3 regions of the Lentzea sp. NPDC051838 genome follow, and region 3 is predicted to be linked to each of the others. Evidence: riboswitches for the same ligand, from Rfam matches in the RefSeq annotation. Region 3 holds a riboswitch; each other region holds the start of a gene.
The links. A riboswitch is a leader RNA that binds a small molecule or an ion and turns the genes downstream of it on or off. The one in region 3 is predicted to bind S-adenosylmethionine.
Positions count from the first base shown of each region.

Region 1: it holds a riboswitch for S-adenosylmethionine, as region 3 does, so the genes downstream of both, AB0M24_RS41445 (methionine ABC transporter ATP-binding protein) here and thrC (threonine synthase) in region 3, are expected to answer to the same signal.
Region 2: it holds a riboswitch for S-adenosylmethionine, as region 3 does, so the genes downstream of both, AB0M24_RS35295 (aminotransferase class V-fold PLP-dependent enzyme) here and thrC (threonine synthase) in region 3, are expected to answer to the same signal.

Region 1 covers NZ_JBFAYI010000035.1:75,511-82,800, reverse strand. Annotated here, with positions in the region: gene AB0M24_RS41470 (ABC-F family ATP-binding cassette domain-containing protein) at 1-365, opposite strand, end outside; gene AB0M24_RS41465 (hypothetical protein) at 479-838, shown strand; gene AB0M24_RS41460 (4-(cytidine 5'-diphospho)-2-C-methyl-D-erythritol kinase) at 844-1,809, opposite strand; gene AB0M24_RS41455 (MetQ/NlpA family ABC transporter substrate-binding protein) at 1,852-2,652, opposite strand; gene AB0M24_RS41450 (methionine ABC transporter permease) at 2,682-3,365, opposite strand; gene AB0M24_RS41445 (methionine ABC transporter ATP-binding protein) at 3,362-4,360, opposite strand; SAM riboswitch class I at 4,577-4,670, opposite strand; gene rsmA (16S rRNA (adenine(1518)-N(6)/adenine(1519)-N(6))-dimethyltransferase RsmA) at 4,759-5,592, opposite strand; gene AB0M24_RS41435 (transglycosylase family protein) at 5,954-7,290, opposite strand, start outside.
Region 2 covers NZ_JBFAYI010000024.1:12,334-19,623, forward strand. Annotated here, with positions in the region: gene AB0M24_RS35275 (SRPBCC family protein) at 1-433, opposite strand, end outside; gene AB0M24_RS35280 (TetR/AcrR family transcriptional regulator) at 491-1,024, shown strand; gene AB0M24_RS35285 (M28 family metallopeptidase) at 1,021-1,959, opposite strand; gene AB0M24_RS35290 (potassium/proton antiporter) at 2,099-3,577, shown strand; SAM riboswitch class IV at 3,652-3,766, shown strand; gene AB0M24_RS35295 (aminotransferase class V-fold PLP-dependent enzyme) at 3,804-5,135, shown strand; gene lspA (signal peptidase II) at 5,159-5,950, shown strand; gene AB0M24_RS35305 (RluA family pseudouridine synthase) at 5,992-6,876, shown strand; gene AB0M24_RS35310 (NAD(P)H-binding protein) at 6,950-7,290, shown strand, end outside.
Region 3 covers NZ_JBFAYI010000046.1:7,344-14,633, forward strand. Annotated here, with positions in the region: gene AB0M24_RS44800 (glycoside hydrolase family 3 N-terminal domain-containing protein) at 1-360, shown strand, start outside; gene rpsT (30S ribosomal protein S20) at 484-744, shown strand; gene AB0M24_RS44810 (cytochrome P450) at 839-2,110, shown strand; gene AB0M24_RS44815 (class I SAM-dependent methyltransferase) at 2,088-2,891, shown strand; gene holA (DNA polymerase III subunit delta) at 2,892-3,869, opposite strand; SAM riboswitch class I at 3,947-4,076, shown strand; gene thrC (threonine synthase) at 4,088-5,344, shown strand; gene AB0M24_RS44830 (hypothetical protein) at 5,632-6,087, opposite strand; gene AB0M24_RS44835 (ComEC/Rec2 family competence protein) at 6,084-7,290, opposite strand, start outside.

The DNA of each region.
Region 1 (7,290 bases), on a different contig from region 3:
GAGTCCAGTCCCAGCGCCGTGATGCCCAGTCCGTCCAAAATGGACCGAACGCGCGCGTCCGACGCCCACTCGTGCTCCGCGTCGAACCCGAGCGGGTCGATCACCGCGTTGCGCACGGTCGAGCCCTCCGGCAGCTCGGTCCGCTGCGTCACCACCGCCATCCGCAGGTCGCGCGACCGCGACACCCGGCCGTCGTCCGCGGGTTCCACCCCGGCCAGCACCTCGAGCAGCGTCGTCTTGCCGCCGCCGTTCAGGCCGACGACGCCGATCCGGTCGCCCTCGTTGACGCCGAGCGACACGCCGTCGAGCAGCGGCCGGACGCCGAACGACTTCGACACGGACTCCAGGTTGACCAGGTTGGCCATCAAAACCTCACGACTTCAGAAGAAATGCCCTCCGAGAGGCTACCTACCAGGGCCAAACTCCCTGCTCACTAGGCTCCGAGACGAGCGGAACGATCGACCTGAGGGAGTGCACGGTGATCAAGGACGAGGCCACGCGGACCACGGTGCTGTGGCGGCCGACCGGCCCGGAGGAGCTGGAACTCCTCCGGCAGTCCGACTGGCAGGCTTGGCCACCCCGCCTCCCCGAGCAGCCGATCTTCTACCCCGTGCTGAACGAGGAGTACGCGATCAAGATCGCCCAGGAATGGAACGTGCCGCACCACGGAGTCGGCTACGTCACCCGTTTCCAGGTCGAGTCGGAGTTCCTTCAGCGTTATCCGGTCCAGCAGGCCGGCGGCAGCACCATCCTGGAGTTGTGGGTGCCGGCCGAAGAGCTCGACGAGTTCAACGCGCACATCGTCGGTCCGATCGAGGTCGTGCACGAGTTCCGCTGAGCGTGTTACGCGTGCACCTCTGGCGGAATGGGCTTCGGCTCCTCGGTGGTGATCACGCGCGCACCCGGCACCGGCCCGTGCGCCACCCGAACCGTCCGGCACACACCGGCACCGGCCAGCTCGGCGGCCACGCGGACGGCCGTGTCGCCGTCCTCGCACAGGAACGCCGTCGTCGGGCCAGAACCGGACACGATGCCGGCCAGCGCACCCGCGTCGACACCTGCCCGCAACGTGCGGCGCAGGTTCGGCCTCAACGACACGGCCGCGGCCTGCAGGTCGTTGCCCAGCAGCAGCGCGAGCTGGCGCGGGTCGCCTGAGGACAGTCCCTCCAGCACGGCCTCGACCGGGCCGACGCGCGGCGGATCTCCCTCAGCGCGCAGGCGATCCAGCTCGTCGAACACGTCCGGAGTGGACAGTCCACGACGGTCGAACGCCAGCACCCAGTGGAACTGGTGACGGCCCAGCACCGGCACGATCCGCTCGCCGCGGCCGGTACCGAGCGCCGTACCGCCGTACAAGGCGAAAGGCACGTCGGCGCCGAGCTTTCCGGCCAGCTCGGCCAGCTCGTCGCGACTGATCTCCAGCCGCCACAACGACGACAGGCCGACCAGAGTCGCCGCCGCGTCCGCACTGCCACCCGCCATGCCGCCCGCGACCGGGATGGCCTTGCGGATGACGACGCGCACCTTGGGGTCGTCCGGATCCTTGCCGGCGTGCGCCGCCAGCAGGCGAACCGCGCGCCACGCGAGGTTCGAGGCACCCGTGGGCACCTGGTCGGCGCCCTCGCCGTGGCACTCGACGCCGGGTTCGTCGGCCACCGCGACGGTGACCTCGTCGACCAGCGAGAGCGCCTGGAAGATGGTCACCAGGTCGTGGTAGCCGTCCGGGCGCACGTCACCGACGGCCAGGTGCAGGTTGACCTTGGCCGGGACGCGGACCGTGACCGGGGGTGGAACGACTGCGAGCACCATGTCAGCCTACGGGCGTTCCGGAGCCCTCGGTCACGGCCGCTCTCAAACCGGGATCACCGAGCCGTTGTAGGTCTGCTTGATGTAGTCCTTGACCTGCTGCGACCCGAGCAGCTCCGCCAGGTCGCGGATGCGCTTGTCGTCCTTGCGCTCAGTCCTGGTGACCAGACCGTTGGCGTTCGGGTTGCCCTCGGCCTTCTCCAGCGCGAGCGAGTCGGTGGCCGGCTTGAGGCCCGCGTCGATCGCGTAGTTGCCGTTGATCACCGACGCGTCGGTGTCCTCCAGCGAACGGGGCAGCTGAGCGGCCTCCAGCGGCACGAACTGCAGGTTCTTGGGGTTCTCCGCCACGTCGCGCACGGTCGGCTGGTCCACGGCCTTGAGCTTGATCAGGCCGTTCGCCTCCAGCAGCTTCAGGCCGCGCGCCTCGTTGGTGGCGTCGTTGGCCACCGCGATCTTGGCGCCGGACGGGATCTCGTCGAGCTTCTTGGCCTTCTTGGAGTAGAGGCCCAGCGGCTCGACGTGGACGGGCGCGACCCACTCGACCTTGGCGCCGGTCTCCTTGGTGAACGTCGCCAGGTACGGGACGGTCTGGAAGTAGTTGGCGTCCAGCGAGCCGTCGACCAGCGCGGTGTTCGGCTGCACGTAGTCGGTGAACTCGACGACCTCGATCTTCAGACCCTTCTGCGCGGCGAGGTTGTCGGCCACGTACTTGAGGATCTGCGCGTGCGGGACGGGCGAGACGCCGACCTTCAACGTGTCCGAAGAGGACGCGCTGCCGGACGAGCAAGCGGACAGAGCGGTCAAACTGGTCAAAGCAACCGCGATCAGGGCAGCACGAATACGCATTACGTTCCTTTTGAGAAATTACGAGTGGTTCAGACGGAGGCGTGCCGGCGCCGGTCGGACGCACGGGCGGCACGGGTGAAGCCGAGCTGGATCACCGTCGTGAGCACGGCGAGCCACGCCACGGTGCTCCACAGGATCCGGTCGTTGAAGCGCTGGTAGCCCTCGCGGATGGCCAGGTCGCCGAGGCCACCGCCGCCGATCACGCCCGCCATCGCGGAGTACCCGATCAGGGCGATCACGGTGACGCCGATGGCGTTGATCAGCGCGGGCAGCGACTCGCGGATCAGCACACTGCGCACGATCCGGAGCGTCGAGGCACCGGTCGTGACCGCGGCCTCGACCACGGTCACGTGCACCTCGGACAGGATGTTCTGGACGAGCCGCCCGACGAAGGGGATCGCGCCGACCGCCAACGGCACGATGACCGCTGTACTGCCGATGGATCCGCCGACGAGCAGGCGGGTGACCGACGTGAGCGCGACGAGCAGCACGATGAACGGCATCGAGCGACCCAGGTCGGTGATGAAGCCGAGAACGCGGTGCACCGCGGCGTTCGGCCGCAGCCCGCCCTTGGCGGTGAGCTGCAGCCAAACCCCGACCGGAATTCCGAAAGCTGTGGCGATCACGGTGGAGACGCCGACCATGTACAGCGTCTCCCCGGTGGCCTCGACGAGGTAGTTCACGACGTCGGGCCAGGGTGTTGCAGACTTCACGCAGCTACTCCCTGCGGCCCCTTCAGGGACCTCTGCACAGCGCCGCCGGCCTCGCCGATCCACTCCAGCGCGGAGTCGGACCGCTCGCCGTTCAGGCCGAGGCGGAACCGCGCGACCGGCGTCTCGCCCAGCCGCGTGAGGCCGCCACCGACGATGTTCAGCTCGACGCCGAACCGGTGCGACACCTCGGGCAGCAGCGCGCCGACCGCGGCGAACCCGACGAGCACGACGTCCGCGACGCGGTCGTAGGCGTTCTCGTTGATCGGGTTGAGGTCGACGGCGGGCAGCAACGCGCTGCTCGTGCGGCTGCCGGCGTCGCTGACCAGGCTGAGGACCTTGCCGTGCTCGACGACGCGGCCCTGCTCCAGCACGGCGACGTCATCGCAGATCTTCCGGACCACACCCATGTCGTGCGTGACGACGAGCACGGTCACACCCAGCTCAGCGCGCGCACGGTCGAGCACGGTCAGCACGGAACCGGTGGTCTCCGGGTCCAGGGCGGACGTGGGCTCGTCGGCGAGCAGCACGGACGGGTTCGCGGCGAGTGCGCGCGCCACGGCGATGCGCTGACGCTGCCCGCCGGACAGCTGGTCGGGGTAGGAGGCGGCCTTGTCGGTCAGGCCGACGAGGTCCAGCAGCTCGCCCACACGGGTGCGGCGCTGCGGTCCGGGAACGCCGGCGCTCTCGAGCGGGAGGGCGATGTTACCCGCCGCGGTGCGCTGCCTGAGCAGCGAATCTCCCTGCGGCACAACGCCGATCTGCCTGCGGGCGGCCCTCAGAGCCGATCCGTCGAGGCTGGTGATGTCCGTGCCGTCGACGCGGATCGCACCCGAGTCGGGCCGCTCCAGCAGCGCGACGCACCGGGCGAGCGTCGACTTGCCGGCCCCGCTCGGGCCGACCACGCCGAGCACGGTGCCCGCCTCGACGTCGAGGGTCACGCCGTTGAGGGCGTTGACACCCTGGAAGGACTTGGTGAGGTTTTCGACAGTGATCACTTCTGCTCCACGGCTGCGCGCGACGGCACACACGCCTCTTGGGCTGTGCGCGGTCGAAGTTTCTGCTCAGGTGTGTGCGCCACTCTTCGTGCGAGTGCGCGTCAAAGGACTGTGAAAAGGCGCCTTAGACGAGGTGGCGACGACATGCAGAAGCGGTGCGGCGGCACTGGTCGACGACTCGCCGGCGCGTGAGCATTCGCGTGGTACCCATGTGATCCTCCATCGGTCCTGGCGTTAGCACCTGCCCGCATCCAGCGGGTGGTTGCTGCGACGTCGTAGAGCCAGGTCTCTCAGTCGCTCCGGATGGCAAGTAGCAGTCAACCGGACGCACGTTCGGTTGCGCAAGCCAGATTCGGATTCGTTCGACAGATCACACTGTTGGCCGAAGGATCCCCGGCCTAGACCTCCGCGATCCGGATGAAGTCGATCACGCTCAGCTGCTCGCCCCTGGCCTGCGGGTCGATGCCGGCCTTCTCGAGCAGCTCGTCGACGTTGACCTGGTTGGTCGTGGCCCATCCCTTGAGGGCTGCCCTCAACGTCTTCCGGCGCTGCGCGAAGGCCGCGTCGACGATCTGGAAGAGACGGGTCTTGTCCACTGTGGAGAGTGGCTTTTCGTGGCGGTGGAACCAGACCAGGCCGCTGTCCACGTTGGGAGCGGGCCAGAAGACGTTCCTGCCGACCGGGCCCGCCTTCTTCGCGTCGGCGTACCAGGCGAGCTTCACGCTGGGGACGCCGTAGATCTTGCTGCCCGGCTTCGCGGCCATCCTGTCCGCCACCTCGGCCTGGACCATGACCAGACCCTTGTCGAGCGTCGGGAGCTCGTGGAGGAGGTGCAGCACCACCGGAACCGCGACGTTGTACGGGAGGTTCGCGACGATCGCGGTCGGCTGGACCGGGAGATCGTCCTGGGTGACCTTCATGGCGTCTTTGAGGACCACGTGCAGCTTGGCCGCGTTCTCCGGGTCCATCTCCTGCGCCGTCCGCGGCAGCCGTTGCGCGAGCGGTGGGTCGATCTCCACGGCTACGACCTGCTTGGCGTTGGGGAGCAGGGCCAGCGTGAGGGAGCCCAGGCCCGGGCCCACTTCCAGGACGACGTCGTCCTCGGTGAGGTCGGCCGCGGCGACGATCTTGCGGACCGTGTTGGGGTCGTGCACGAAGTTCTGGCCCAGTTTCTTGGTGGGACGGATGCCCAGCTCTTCGGCCAGTTTTCGCACTTCGGAGGGTCCCAGCAGGCTCACTTGAGCATTCTCGCAGGTGAGGTTGGGAGCGGTGGGCTTGGGCCGGAGGGCGGGTGCCGCACGCATGTCCCGCCCTCCGGCTGTGGCGTCACCAGGTGGCTGGATCTCCCCTCGGGACACGACTCACGCGATCCGCGCGTGGGTCGTGGAGGCTCTGGGTTGACCGTAGTTCGAGGGTGGGCTGGGTTCAGCTCGTGGTCTGGACCGAAACCGGGCTTGGCCGACAACGACAGGCCAGCACCCGCCACCGCGCCCTCTGGCGTTGCATTGGCGGGTGCTTGACCCCAGACACGACGAAGGCCGCCCCTGGCGAACCAGGAGCGGCCTCATCGAGCAGTGCGAGTGGGAGTGCCGGTTACGGCAGGCCCAGCTTGGCGCGGCAGCCCGGCCACGCGCCGTAGGTGCCGCCCGCGCGGTCGCGGAGCTTGGTGGCGATGGCGATCTGCTGCTCGCGGGTCGCCTGGTGCGGGAGCTGGGCGTAGACGGTGCCGCCGTTCGAGGCCCAGGTGCTGGCCGAGAACTGGAGGCCGCCGTAGTAGCCGTTGCCCGTGTTGATGTCCCAGCGGCCGCCTGCCTCGCAGCCGGCGAGGCGGTCCCAGACCGCGCCGTCGGGCAGCGGCTTGGTGCCTACGGTGACCTTCTTGGGCTTCGGCTCCTTGGTGACCTTGCCGCCGATCTTCTCGCGGCTGATCTCCTTGCCGTTCTTGACCGTCACGCGGTAGGTGGCGATCTGCTCGCCGGCCTCGCCCGGGTCGGTGACCTTCTGCTCGCCCGCGTTCATGTTCGGGTCGTTGGTCTTCTCGACCGGCGGGGCGACCGGCTCGTTCACGTTGATGACCGTGACGCCGGTGCGGGAGATGTAGACCTCGGCGCCGGTGGCCAGCTTCACGTCGGTGCCGGAGGCGACCGCGTCCTCGGGGCCGAGCGAGAGGTTCTCGTTCTTCAGCAGCTCGTCGACCGTGACGGCGGTGGTCTGGACTTCGCGGACCGGGTTCGCGCCGTCGAAGAGCTTGATGTTCTTGCGGGTCTTGACCTCGACGTTCATGCCCTCGAGCGGCACGTCCTGCGAGGAAGGTGCCGAGAACCAGGCGCCCTCGACGGGGACGCCCATCTGCTTGGCGGCTTCCTCGACGGTGACCGAGCGGACCCAGTCCTCCTTGGCCTGGCCGTCGATGCTCATCTTCACGAGGCGGCCGCGGTCGAGGGTGATCTTGCCGCCGTCGGAGATCGGCGTGTTCAGCGAAGGCGACAGCGCGTCGTGCTCGCCGACGACGATGCCTTCCTCGGCCAGGACCTCGCCGACGGTGCCCTCGTAGGAGTGGACGGTCTGCTGTGCACCGTCCACGTCGACCGTGAGGGACTTGTCCATCGCCATGGCGGTCACGCCGCCACCGGAGATCGAAACGAGGATCGCGGCGACCGCGCCCTTGAGGAAGCGGCGCTTCCAGTTCGTGACGGTCTGGACGAGGACCTGCGGGTCCTTCTTCTCCTCTTCCTCCGACGGGAGGACGAGGGGCGGCATGATCGTCGTCTCGGCGTTGATGAGACGGATCAGCTCGTCGACGTCGACGTTCGCCGTGGCGAGGAGCTCGTCGGCGTCCGGGCCCAGCACCTCGAGCACGTCCGCGGGCGAGATGCTCAGCGCACCGGCGGGAAAGCTCGGGTGGGGGTCAACGACACCGACTGCGGTGT
Region 2 (7,290 bases), on a different contig from region 3:
CGCCGAACACCCGCCGCATCAGCCGGACCCACGGAGACCACCGCGCTGGGGTGGCGGGCGGGTCGCCTGCTGCCCGTGAGCAGTTGTCGAGGAAGTCCTCGATGAGCGCGTCGTGCAGCCAGTGGACGATGAACGCCCAGCGCAGGCGGCCCGCGAGGTCGAACGACGCCACCAGCTCGTGGCGCAGCACGTTCCCGTGTGCGGACAACGTGTGCGTGCCCGACACGGTGGTGAACTCGAAGGTGATCGACGAACCCGGCTCGAAGGCCGAGCACCGGTAGCGGATCGGGCCGTGCCCGCCGTCCGCGCCGACACCCAACGGCCGGTCGAACTTCATGGCCGGCCAGCCCGCGACCGGCCACAGCTCCTGGATCCGATCGACGAACGGCCCAGCTGGGACCGGTAACTCTCGTTCGTGCACGTTGCGAACCACGACACACTCCTTCCATACGGCACCGTATGTTGGCGAACCATACGCTAGCGTACGGAAATGCGCCGCACCCGTGACGACTGGACTGAGATAGCGCTGAGAGCGTTGGCGGAAGGCGGGCTCAACGCGGTCGCCGTCGAACCGCTCGCGGCCAGGGCGGGAGCGACGAAGGGGAGCGTCTACCACCACTTCCCGAACCGCGACGCGCTGCTGAGGGCGACGGTCGAGCGGTGGGAACGGGAGCACACCGAGAGGGTCATCGAGCTGGTCGAGTCGGAACGCACGCCGCAGGACAAGCTCAGGACGTTGTTCGCGACGGTGCTCGACCGGCACCGCAAGGGCTCGGTGGAGATGGCGTTGCAGGCAGGCGCCGAGAACGAGGTGATCGCGCCGGTTCTCAAGCGCGTCACGGAGAGAAGGCTCGGCTACCTGACCGAGCTGTTCGAGCAGCTCGGGTTCGACCACGAGCACGCGAAGAAGCGCGCGTTGATCGCGTTCAGCCTCTACCTCGGCCAGGCGCAGATGTACGTGACCCTGCCCGACCTCGTCGAACCGGTGCTCGACGAGGCCGTGCAGGTGCTGACCAGGTTCTAGGCGGCCAGGCCCCACAACGCGATGGCCATCACGTCCGCGTGGCGGTCGAGAGCCGTGGCGTTGATGTTCGACGTGGTGTCGCAGGCCTGGTGGTAGCAGCGGTCCATGTACTGACCGGCCGTGCCGCCCCACTTCGCCACCTGCGCCGCGGTCTTCCGCTCGTCGCCGCCGGCGTACGTGCCCGAGGTCGCGATACCCGCGCTCGAGAACGCCGCGTGGTCGGAGCGTCCGTCGACGTTGGTCAGCTCGGTCTTGACGTTGATCGCCGTGAAGGCCGCCTCCAGGCGCTGCTGCAGTTCGACCGAGCCGGGGGACGACCCGGCTTCACGGCCGTTGTAGACGAAGTAGCCGGGGTTCGGCGAGCCGGTCATGTCGAAGTTCAGGTACGCCTTGATCTTCGACTTCTCGGTGCTGGACAGGGACTTCACGTAGGCCTTCGAACCGATGAGGCCGAGCTCCTCCGCGCCCCACCAGCCGAACCGCAGGTGCTTGGTCGGCTTGAAACCGGTTGCTTTCACCTGGAGGGCGACCTCCAGGATCGAGGCGGAGCCGCTGCCGTTGTCGTTGATGCCGGGGCCCCTGGTGACGCTGTCGAGGTGGCCGCCCAGCATGACGACGTTGTTGGCGTCGCCGCCGGGGTAGTCGGCGATCAGGTTGTAGCCGGTGGCACCGCCGTAGGTGAACGACTGCACGCGCGTGGCGAAGCCCGCCGCGTCGAGCTTGCTCTTCACCCAGTCGATCGAGGCCTTGAAGCCGGGACGACCGTGGGCGCGGTTGCCGCCGTTGTTGTTCGCGATCGTCTGGAACTGGTTCAGGTGCGCCTGGACGTTCGCGACGTTGATGTTCGGTGCTGCCAGGACGGCAGGTGCCGCCGCTTGCGCCGCTGTGGTTCCGGTCACCATCAAGGCGGCCGCCAGCGCGATGAGGATCCTCATGGTTCAACTCCGTGCAGGGTAGGGATTGAGCCACTGATCAACATGCTCCACCGCGCATGAGCCCAGTAGGGGCGAACGGCGGGTGTTGTTAACGCGTCTGATTCGTCCAATTCGGTGGTGATCAACCAGAATGGTCCAGGTGGGTGACATCACGGTCGTGCTGGGCATCGGCGCAGCCGTACTGCTGATCTCCGTGATCGCGGTGCGGGTGTCGATCCGGCTCGGCCTGCCCTCGCTGTTGCTGTACCTGGGCATCGGAGTGCTCCTCGGCGAGTCGGTGTTCGGCATCAAGTTCGACGACGCCGACCTGACGCAGTCTCTCGGCATCGCGGCCCTGGTGCTGATCCTGACCGAGGGCGGGCTCACGACCCGTTGGCACGCCGTGAAGACGTCGCTGTGGTTAGGCGTGGCACTGTCCACAGTGGCCGTCGCGGTGAGCGTCGCGGTCACCGGCACGGCGTTGCACTTCCTGCTCGGTCTCGACTGGCGGATGGCGCTGCTGTGGGGCGCGGTGCTGTCGTCCACGGACGCGGCGGCCGTGTTCAGCGTGCTGCGGTCGCTGGGAGTGGGGGCGCGGCTCACGGGCGCGCTCGAACTGGAATCAGGCCTCAACGACGCGCCGGTCTACATCGCCGTGGTGCTGCTGGCGTCGGCGGACAAGATCTCGTGGACCGCGCCGTTGCTGGTGCTCTACGAACTCGCGGCGGGCGCGCTCATCGGCGTGCTGCTCGGCGTTTTCGGTGCGGCGGCACTGAGACGCGCGGCGCTTCCCGCCACCGGCTTGTACCCACTCGCCACCGTCGCCGTGTGCGTGATCGCTTACACCGCAGGCGATCTGGTGCACGCGTCCGGCTTCCTCGCCGTCTACGTCGCCGCGCTCGCCCTCGGTAACGCCCGCCTGCCGCACCGCGCCGACACCCTCTCGTTCGCCGAGGGGCTGGGATGGCTCGCCCAGATCGGGCTCTTCGTCTTACTCGGCCTGTACGCCTCGCCGTCGCGGCTGCTCGACGCGCTGGTTCCCGCGCTGATCGCGGGCGTGGTGCTGACGTTCGTGGCACGGCCGCTGTCGGTCGTGCTCGCCTCGCTGCCGTTCAAGGTGCCGTGGCGGGAGCAGGCGTTCCTCTCCTGGTCGGGGCTGCGCGGTGCCGTGCCGATCGTGTTCGCGCTGATTCCGTTGATCCAGGGCGTCGAGGGTGCGCGCGACCTGGTCGACGCGGTGTTCGTGCTGGTCATCGTGCTGACGGCGGTGCAGGGTTCGACGTTGCCGTTCCTCGCGCGGCGGCTCGGGCTGGTGAACCTGCACGAGGCGCAGGAGGTGCAGGTCGACTCCTCGCCGTTGGACGAGCTGGGCGCCGAGCTGCTGCAGGTGCACATCCAGCGCGGGTCGAAGCTGCACGGCGTCTACATGACCGAGCTGCGGCTGCCGAGCGGCGCCACGGTGAGCCTCGTGGTGCGGTCGGGGAAGAGTTTCACGCCACAGCCGACGACTCGGCTGCAGGTCGACGACCAGTTGCTCATCGTGACCACCGAAGAGGCGCGCGATGCCGCTGAGCGGCGCATACGTGCCGTGGACCGGGCCGGTCGCTACGCACGGTGGAAGGGCGAGACAGGCGACTAGCTCGGTCTCCGAGGCTTCTCAGCATGTGATCGGTGGTCGACTTCCGCCGCGAGGCTCCGCTAACGTCATCGGCAGGTCATGAGAGCCAGCGTCAAGCCCAAGCTTGCTGGCCGGCAACCCTCCAACCGCGGTGGGGTGCCCTTGGTGAGGACCTGGTCCGGCGCGTGGGGCGCCGGTCAAGCGCGGGCCTTCGCAGAACGGGGCCCCTGGCCTCGGAGGCAGTTCGATGACGCTCGCGATCACCCCTCAGACTGTTACCTCGGTTCCCGCTGTCGTCGGCGCTGACCTGCGCGTTCCTCTCGTCACCGGAGAGCGCGTGACGTATGCGAACCTCGATCACGCGGCCTCTGCGCCCTGTCTGCAGGAGGTGCGCGACGCCGTCGACGAGCTGCTGCCCTGGTACGCCAGCGTGCACCGCGGCGCCGGGTTCGCCTCCCAGGTCTCCACTCGCGTCTACGAGCAGGCGCGGGACCGCATCCGCAAGTTCGTCGGCGCCCACTCGTCCGACACCGTCGTCTTCACCCGCAACACCACGGATTCGCTGAACCTGTTGGCGCGCAGCGTTCCTCGCAACACCGCCGTCGTGCTGTTCGACAGCGAGCACCACGCCGCTCTGCTGCCGTGGCGTGGCCCGAACGTTCAGCGCATTCCCGCCCCGTCGTCGTCCGGCGCTGCTGTTGTCGCGCTGGACCGGGCTCTTGCCGCCGCCCCGGTCGGCCCGAGGCTCGTGATCGTCACCGGGGCGTCCAACGTCACGGGGGAGCTGTGGCCGGTCGCGGAGCTCGCGAAGGTCGCCCGCAGGCACGGCGCGCGCATCGCGCTCGACGCCGCGCAGCTCGCCCCGCACCGCCCGATCAACGTCCGTGAGCTGGGCGTCGACTACATCGCGTTCTCCGGCCACAAGATCTACGCGCCGTTCGGTGCCGGCGTCCTGGTGGGTCGCGCGGACTGGCTGCAGCAGGCTCAGCCGTACCTGGTGGGCGGCGGTGCGACGGCCAAGGTGACCGACCACGGCGACCGGCTCGGCGTGGCCTGGTCCGCGGTGCCGGAGCGGCACGAGGCCGGCAGCCCGAACGTCGTCGGCGTGCACGCGCTGGCGTCGGCCTGCGAGATCCTGTCGCGGCACTGGGAGCAGACGGTCGCGCACGAGCAGGAGCTGCTGACGCGCCTGCAGGACGGGCTGCGCTCGATCCCTGGCTTCCGCGAGCTGTCGATCCTGACCGACGCCGACAAGGTGGGCGTCGTGAGCTTCACGATCTCCGGCTTCGACGCGGGCTTCCTCGCGGCGGCGCTGTCCTGCGAGTACGGCATCGGCGTCCGTGACGGAGCGTTCTGCGCCCACGTGATCGTCGGGCGGCTCGTCAAGCAGGCCGGATCGCACGAGGAGCGCGCCGTGCGTGCCTCGATCGGCCTGGGTACGACCGCCGAGCACGTCGACCGCCTGGTGGCCGCGCTGCGCACTCTCGTCACCGAGGGTCCGAAGTGGACCTACACGCAGCGCGACGGCCGCTGGGTGCCCGAGGACGACAGCCGAACCCTGCCGCCGTTCCTCGCGTAGTTCCGGTAGTGGACAATGACCTGGTGAGTGACGAGTCCAAGGCCGCCGACGAGGTCGCTGAGAAGCCTGCGGAAGAGCAGGTCAGCGAGCCGAAGCCGGTCGCGGATCGCAAGTCCAACGAGTTCGTCGGGGTCGATCTCGCCGACGACGAAGCCGACGACGCCGGCGCGGACACCAAAACCGAGGCCGTGGCCGTGGTCGCGGAGCTGCCGGCCGAGGAGGAGAAGCCCGCCGCCGAGCGGGTCGTGTCCTCCGACGACGTCATCGAGCCGGAGTTCGCGATCAGCGGTTCGCTGCCCGAGCCGCGGATCAAGATCCTCGCGGTGCTGGCCGCCGTCGTGCTGGCGCTGGACGTCCTCACCAAAGTCCTGTCCGTGGCGTTCCTCGAGGGTGCCGACCCGATCAAGCTGTTCGGCGGCGTGCTCTACCTGACGTTCGTCCGCAACCCCGGCGCCGCGTTCGGCATGGCCGAGGGCATGACGTGGATCCTGGCGCTCATCGCGCTGGGCGTCGCCGGGTTCATCCTCTGGATCTCGCGCAACCTCCGCTCCCAGCCGTGGGCCGTCGGGCTCGGGCTGGTGCTGGGCGGGGCCCTCGGCAACCTGGCCGACCGGCTGTTCCGGCAGCCTGGGCCGATGCGCGGCCACGTGGTGGACTTCCTGTCGCTGTTCGACCCGTTCGGCCGAGTGTGGCCGGTGTTCAACGTCGCCGACATGGCGATCGTCTGCGGTGGCGCGACGATCGTGGTGCTGGCGCTTCTGCAGCACGACTACGACGGGACGGTTCACAAAGAAGAGAAGAAGGTCGACGCGTGAGCGGTTACCGAACGCTGCCCATTCCGGACGGGCTGGACGGCATGCGTGTCGACGCGGGCCTCGCGAAGCTGCTGGGTCTGTCCCGCACCGCGATCGCGTCGATCGCCGACGCCGACGACGTGCTGATCGACGGCAGGGTCGTGGGCAAGTCCGACCGGCTGACGGCCGGTGCGATGCTGGAGATCACGCTGCCCGCTCCGCCGCAGCCGGTCACCGTGCAGGCGATCCCGGTCGAGGGCCTGGTCGTGATCCACGAGGACGACGACATCATCGTGGTCGACAAGCCGGTGGGCGTCGCCGTGCACCCGTCACCAGGGTGGACCGGGCCGACCGTCGTGGGCGGGCTCGCCGCCGCCGGCCACCGCATCGCCACGTCCGGTGCCGCCGAACGCCAGGGTGTCGTGCACCGGCTCGACGTCGGCACCACGGGCGTCATGGTCGTCGCCAAGTCCGAGTCCGCCTATTCGGCTTTGAAGCACGCCTTCAAAGAGCGGACCGTCGACAAGGTCTACCACGCGATCGTGCAGGGGCACCCGGACCCGATCAAGGGCACCATCGACGCCCCGATCGACCGGCACCCGAAGCACGACTACAAGTTCGCGGTGATGAACTCCGGCAAGCCGTCGATCACGCACTACGAGGTGATCGAGGCGTTCCGGGCGGCGTCGTTCGTCGAGGTGCACCTGGAAACCGGGCGCACGCACCAGATTCGCGTGCACTTCTCGGCGCTGCACCACCCGTGTGTCGGCGACCTGACGTACGGGGCGGACCCGACGCTGGCCAAGCGGCTCGGCGTGACCCGGCAGTGGCTGCACGCGCGGCAGCTCGGCTTCCACCACCCGGCCGACGGCCAGTGGGTCACCTACACGTCGGAATACCCGGCTGATCTCGCCGAATCGCTGGAAAAGCTGCGCGAAGAAGGCTGATTGCGTCTGGGTAAATCACCGGTTGATGACATTGCACTTGATGTTAATCGGTGTGCTCAATAGCGTTTTCGGCATGCACCTGACAATTCTCGCGGCTTCCGGCCGGACCGGTCTCGCCCTCACCCGCCAGGCTCTGGAGCGTGGCCACACCGTCACCGCGATCGCCCGCGACCCGCGGAAAATCGGCCTGGACCACCCGAACCTGCGCAAGGTCGCCGGTGATGTGAGCGACCCTTCGAGCATTTCCCTCGACGTGGACTCCGTCGTGCTGTCCGGCCTCGGCACGGACCGCGCGGGCGTCCTCCTCGACGGCGCCAAGGCGGTCGTCGCCGCCGGGCCGCGCCGGATCATCTGGCTCGGCGCCTATGGAACGGGCGGGTCGGCAGAGGCCGCGGGCGAGGGCGCCGCTGTCCT
Region 3 (7,290 bases):
TTCGGGCACGGGCTCTCGTACACCACCTTCGCGACCTCGGGCACGTCCGTGGCGGTGGATCGTTCGAAGGGCGTGGTGAAGTTCACGGTGGCGAACACCGGTGGGCGGGCAGGCACGGTCGTGGTGCCGGTCTACGTCCGTCAGCCGGCCTCGCCCGTGCTGACGCCGGACGCCCGCCTGGTGGGCTGGTCGCGCGTCGAACTCGCTGCGGGACAGTCGAAGCAGGTCGAGGTGTCGTTCCAGCTCTCGCAGCTCGCGCTGACCGTGGGCGACGTGGACGGCGACGGCCGGCGTGAGGTCGCGCGCGGTGGGTACGAGGCCGTGGTGGGCGCGGAGAAGGCCGCGTTCACGGTGCGCTGAGCTGGCCTGATATCCTTCGTCGTCGTGAACGCGCGGCACTCCGCCGTGGAGGAGAGCCGGTCTCTGATCGGTGCCGACCAAGCGCGTCACGAACTCCGGTTTCGACAAGAAGGGTGATGTCGCATGGCGAACATCAAGTCCCAGCTCAAGCGGATCAAGACCAACGAGAAGGCTCGCCTTCGCAACAAGTCGGTCAAGTCGTCCCTGAAGACGGCCATCCGCAAGTTCCGCGAGGCTGCCGAGGCCGGTGACAAGGCGAAGGCCCTGGAGCTGCTGCAGGACGCGTCCCGCAAGCTCGACAAGGCCGCCACCAAGGGCGTCATCCACGCCAACCAGGCCGCCAACAAGAAGTCGGCGATGGCACTGCGCGCGAACGCGCTCTGAGCCTGAGCTTCCGAAAAGGGCCCGCTCTCCGTTGAGCGGGCCCTTTTCGCTGTTCTGATGGCTTCGGTGGCTGGGCGCGTGCCAGCGTCTCTTCATGAAGCTGCCCTTCCTCGGTGACACTCTCGCGTACATGCGCAGCCCGGTGGACTGGGCGCGCGACCGCTACGACCGGTTCGGCCCGGTGTCATCCGTGCCGATGTTCGGGGTGCGGATGACCATGGCTCTGGGGCCGGACGCCACTGAGGAAGTGCTGCTCAACCGGGACAAGGCCTACTCGAACGGCGGCGGTTGGGAGAGATTCATCGGGCCGTTCTTCCACCGCGGGCTCCTGCTGCTCGACTTCGACGAGCACCTGCACCACCGCCGGATCATGCAGCAGGCGTTCCTGCCCGCCCGGCTGTCCGCCTATCGCGCGCGGATGGAGCCGGCTCTGGCCCGCGAACTGGAGTCGTGGCCTGTCTCTGCCGGGTTCCAGGTGTACCCGGCGGTGCGCGAGATGATCTTCAACCTGACGTCCGAGGTGCTCACCGGCTCGGGGCTCGGCGCTGAGGCGGACGAGGTGAACCGGCTGTTCGAGGCGTGTCTGCGCGCGTCGACGGGGATCGTGCGGTTCCCCGTGCCCGGACTGGCCTGGTCACGCGGGCTGGCGGCCCGCCGGCGGCTGGAGACGATCTTCGGGGTGTGGGTGGCCGAGCGGCGTTCTTCGGACGGACCCGCGGACAACCTGCTCAGCATGCTGTGCGCGGCATCTTCTGATGAGGGTGACCGGTTCACCGCTGAGGACGTGGTCAACCACATGATCCTGTTGCTGCTGGCCGCGCGGGACACGTCGACCATCGCACTGTCGACGATCATGTACTACCTGGCGCTGCACCCGTCGTGGCAGGACCGGTGCCGCTCCGACAGCGCCGCGGTGGAGCTGGTGCGCAAGGAGGCGCTGCGGCTCGCGCCTCCGTTGCCGCACCTGGTCCGGCGCACGGTGCGGCCGACTCAGGTGCTGGGGCATCCGATCGCCGCGGGCACGTACGTCCAGACCATCCCGCAGTTCAACCACCACATGCACGAGCTGTGGACAGATCCTTTCGCGTTCGACCCGTTGCGGTTCAGCGAGGAACGCGCCGAGGACAAGGTGCACCGGTACGCGTGGATCCCGTTCGGCGGCGGTGTGCACAAGTGCATCGGGATGCACTTCGCGGGCATGGTCGTTGACGCCGTGATGCGCCAGGTGCTCGACCGCTTCGAGTGGTCCGTTGAGGACGGCTACGAGATCCCGTGGAATCGGCGCGGTCTGCCCTTTCCGGCGGATGGACTGCCCGTGCGGTTGACCAGTAGGCATAAGAGCCATGGAATCGCTCCCGCGCATTGACTTCGTCGAGCTGCACGACCTCGACCGCACGCCGCCGGTGTTGCGCACGCTGCACACCGAGTCCATCGCGTTCATCTACAAGCTGACGGACGCCGCACGGGAGTACTCGGTGCCGCTGTCTCTTGCGCTGCGGCTCGGTGCCTCGCATCGGATCGTCGACCTCTGCGCGGGCTCGGGCGGGCCGGTGCCGTTGATCCAGCGGCGGCTCCACCGCGAAGGCGTGCACACCCACGTGACACTGACCGATCTCGTGCCCAATGTGCCCGCGTTCCAACGGGTTCAGGCCGCGAACGCCGACGTGCTGGACGACTGTTGCTCGGTCGACTACGAGTCGTCGTCCGTCGACGCCACGGACTGCTCTCTCGAGGGGACGCGGACGATCTACGGCGCCTTCCACCACTTCCCGCCGGCTTTGGCGACGCGGATGCTGCAGAACGCCGTCGACACCCGGCAGCCGATGGTCGTCGTCGACACCAAGCGGTCGTTCGTCTACCCGCTGCTGTTCCCGTTCTTCACGACGCTGATGGTGCTGATCTCCGCGCCGTTCCAGCGCAACCCACTCCCCCGCTACCTGCTGCGGCTGGTGCTGACCTACCTCGTGCCGGTGCTGCCGTTCATGATGTTCTTCGACAGCGTCGTGTCGTTCCTGCGCATGTACGGACGCGCGGAACTGCAGCGAATGGTCGACGGCCTGGCCAACACCGACACGTTCACCTGGAAGATCGGCGTCGTCCCGGGCTTCACGGGAGCCCAGTACCTGATCGGGATCCCCAAGGTTTGATCAACGGCGGCCGTGGCTGGCAACGATCTTGAGCACCGCACGTTCGAGCGCGTAGTCGGCGTCGGCCGCCACACCCTTCACGTCGGCGTTGAGCCCCGCGACCACCTGCATCGCGTCGGCGAGCCCGGACTGGTCCCAGCCGCGAGCCTGCGCCTGCGCCTTCTTGATCTTCCACGGCGGCATGCCGAGCGGCCCGGCCAGGCTGAACGGATCGGCCCGCCCCACCGCCGACACGCGCGCGACCGTGCGCACCGCATCCGCCAACGCGTCCGCGACCAGCACGTGCGGCACCCCGAGCTGCATGGCCCAGCGCAACGCCTCCATCGCCCCCGCCCGATCACCGGTCACGGCCTTCTCGGCGACCGCGAACCCGGTCACCTCGGCCTTGCCCTGGTGGTAGCGCCGGATCTCGTCGACCGTCACCTTGCCGTCGGTGTCGGACACGAGCTGCGACGCCGCCGCAGCGAGCTCGCGCAGGTTCGTGCCCACGGCGTCGATGAGCGTGGCGACACCCTCGGGATCGATCTTGCCGCCAGCCTGCCGCACCTCGTTGCGCACGAACGCCTCCCGCTCAGCGGGCTTGGTGATCTTGGCGCACTCGGTGACCGCGGCACCGGCCTTCTTCAGTTGTCCCGGCAGGTCCTTGGCCGCCTTGCTGCGACCACCGCCCGTGTGCACGACGACGAGCGTGACCCCGTCCGCGGGCGCCTTGACGTAGGAGAGCACCGTGTCGGCGATCTCCTTTCCGATGTCCTGCGCGTTCTGCAGGACGATCACTCGCCCCTCCGCGAACAGCGACGGACTCACCAGCTCAGCCAGCTCGGGAGGCGTGAGTTCAGTCACCTGCACACGGGTCAGATCGGCCGTCGAATCGACCTTCCGTGCAGCTTCGAGAGCCGCCCGAACAGCACGTTCGACCAGCAACTCCTCCTCGCCGACGACGAGGTGCAGTGACTCCGGTGCGCTCACGCTCCGCATCCTCCCACGTCCCGGATCGTGGACGTCTGTGGCTGAGCAACGGACTGGTGCCGTAGCTTGGTAGCCACAACTGAACACCTTCATCCAGAGGGGCAGAGGGAACGGCCCGACGAAGCCCCGGCAACCGGCGTCAGCGCAGTGCATCAGCGCGCGCAGACGATCACGGTGCCAATTCCGACCCGTTCGATTTCGCGGGAAAGATGAGGAGATACCTCGCGATGACTGCTGTCACTGTGCCCACGAGCACGAAGTTCGACCTCGGCCCGGCCCGCGCACTGCTGTGCCGGGAATGTGGCAATGAAACCCCTCTCGCTCCTGAGTACGCCTGTCTGGAGTGTTTCGGGCCGCTGGAAGTGGCCTACGACTTCGGCAAGATCCGGCGCGAGGACATCGAAGCCGGCCCCAGGTCGATCTGGCGCTACCGCGGCCTTCTCCCCGTTCCGTCCACTGTGGAACAGCACCCGAACACCGACCCCGGCGGCACCCGCCTGGTCGAGGCCCACAACCTCGCCAAGGCCCTGGGCGTCCGCAAGGTCTGGGTGAAGGACGACACCGGCAACCCCACCCACTCCTTCAAGGACCGCGTGGTCGGCGTCGCTCTCGCCGCGGCCCGCGAGCTCGGCTTCAAGGTCCTGGCCTGCCCGTCCACCGGCAACCTGGCCAACGCCGTGGCCGCGGCCGCAGCCCGCGCGGGCTGGCAGTCGGTCGTTCTCGTTCCCTCCAATCTCGAGCGCGCCAAGATCCTGATGAGCGCCGTCTACGAAGGCGCCCTGATCGCCGTCGACGGCAACTACGACGACGTCAACCGCCTCGCCCAGGAACTCGCCGCGGAGCACGAGGACTGGGCGTTCGTGAACGTCAACGTCCGCCCGTACTACGCGGAGGGCTCGAAGACCCTCGGCTACGAGGTCGCCGAACAGCTCGGCTGGCGCCTGCCCGACCAGATCGTCGTGCCCATCGCCTCCGGCTCGCAGCTCACCAAGGTCGACAAGGCCTTCCGCGAGCTCGGCCAGCTCGACCTGGTCGAAGCCACCCCGTACCGCGTCTTCGGCGCCCAGGCCACCGGCTGCAGCCCGGTGTCCGCCGCGTACAAGGAAGGCCACGACGTCATCCGCCCGGTCCGCCCGGACACCATCGCCCGCTCACTGGCGATCGGAGCCCCGGCCGACGGCCCCTACGTGCTCGACGCGGTCCGCCGCACCAACGGCGCCATCGAGGACGTGACCGACGAAGAGGTCGTCGAGGGCATCAAGCTCCTCGCCCGCACCGAGGGCATCTTCGCCGAGACCGCCGGCGGCGTGACCGTGGCGACGGCGAAGAAGCTGATCGAGGCCGGCAAGCTCGACCCGGACGCCGAGACCGTGCTGCTCATCACCGGCGACGGCCTGAAGACCCTCGACGCGCTCGGCGACACGATCGGGCCGCGCGCGACGGTGCCGCCGTCGGCCGAGGCCGTCATCAAGGCACTGGCCTAGTCACCTCCTTTCGTTCTGGCCGGTCCGGGGACGCTCCACGCGTCCCCGGACCGCGTTGTCTCGTCGCGCTGAGAGCGAGTTGGCCGGCTGCACGGTTGATCTCGAGATCAGATGGCTCTCTTGGCGCCGGCAAGTACCACCAACTCTTGATCGCCCTGGAGACAGGCCGCTGCCACGACATGTCCGGTGAGGCGGTCATCGCGATCGCACGTTTCGGTTTGCCGGTCGTCTCGTCGGGCTGAGAGCGCCCACCTGGCAGAAGGTCGCCAGTTGCCGCGATCGTTGTCTCAGAGGGAAATCGCCTCCGACTGCAGCCAGCCCGTGCGCGGGAACCGTTGCAGGTCAGCCACCACGTGCGGCCCGACCGGCTCCACGCTCGCCCGCCAGGCCACGACCTGTTGCGGCCACGGGGCTTCCGCCTTCAGCACGTTGTAGTGGTAGTCGTGCCAGTCGTGCGGCGCGATCCGCAGGCCGTCGTCGAACACGTGCTGGGCGACGAGTTCGTACGCCTCCTCCGGCTTGGCGACCTTGGTGGGCAGCAGCACGTGCGTGGTCGTCGCCCGGTAGGTGAGGGCGCGCGTGCCGTCTTCGAGCGTTTCGCAGATGTAGTAACCGAAATCGGGTTTGAGCTCGTCGTGCGGCCAGGGCGTGGGCGTGTAGTTCGTCTGCCACAGCGCCCACGCGAGTCCTGGCGAGCCACCGGGAACCGGGTAGCGCGCGTTGTAGAGCCTGATCCAGGTCATGTCCTTCTCCTTCTCACTGTTCGGTTTCCCGGCAGCACGGCCAGGTCGCCGTCTTCGTCCGTGCGCAACACCGCGGCACCACCCGCGCGCAGCAGGTCGAGCACGTGTCGGCTGGGGTGGCCGTAGCGGTTGCCCGCGCCGACGCTCACCAGCGCGATTCGGGGTTGCGTGGCCTTGAGGAACGTGGGCAACGAGTACCGCGAGCCGTGGTGCGGCACCTTCAGCACGTCCGCCCTCAGGTCGCGCTCCCCCAGCAGGGCCGACTGGCCCGCCAGTTCGACGTCACCGGTGAGCAGCACGCGGCCTGCTCGCGTGATCGCTCTGAGCACGAGCGAGTAGTCGTTGACCGTCGTGTTCGCGTCGTCCGCTGTCGGTGGACGTCTGGGGCCGAGCACCTCCACTTCCAGTCCTGGCCAGGCGAACCGTTCGCCAGCCTTGGGTTCCACCACCCGCACGCCGTGACCGCGGGCCTGCTTGCCGACCTCCCTCCACGCCCAGTCGGGCTCCTTGAGCGGCCCCACCGCGATGGCACCCACCGCACGCCCGGTGAGCACCGCGGGCAGACCCTGCACGTGATCCGCGTGCAGGTGGGTCAGCACGAGCAGCGGAATCCTCTTGATTCCCAACGTCTTCAGGCAGCGGTCGACCGCACCGGGATCGGGCCCGGTGTCCACGACCACGGCTCGCTCGGCGTCATCGGTCGCCAGGACCAGCGCGTCGCCTTGGCCCACGTCGCACGCCACGACCTTCCAGCCGTCCGGAGGCCACGCCGGCGCCACGATCTTCATGGGCACCAGCACGACGAACCCGCCGACGAGCACCGCGACGACCAACGTCCGCGTCTTCCTGAACCGCAGCAACAACACCACCGCCGCCACAGCACCGGTCAACGCGATCGCGCCGAGCCAGCCTCCCGGCCAGCCGACCGACGCACCGGGCACCGCCGCCGCCTGCCGCCCGACCTGGATCAGCCACGTCACAGCCGGTCCCGCGACGTGCACGACCAGTTCAGCGGCCGGCCGGTGCAGAGGCGCAATGGCTGCCGCCGCCACACCCAGGACCGTTGCGGGCGCGACCACCGGCCCGGCAACCAGGTTGGCCACGATCGACACGAGGCTCACCTGACCGGACAGCCCAGCAACCAGCGGAGCCGTCGCCAGGCTCGCCGCCGTGGGCACGACGACCGCCTCGGCCAAGCCGTTC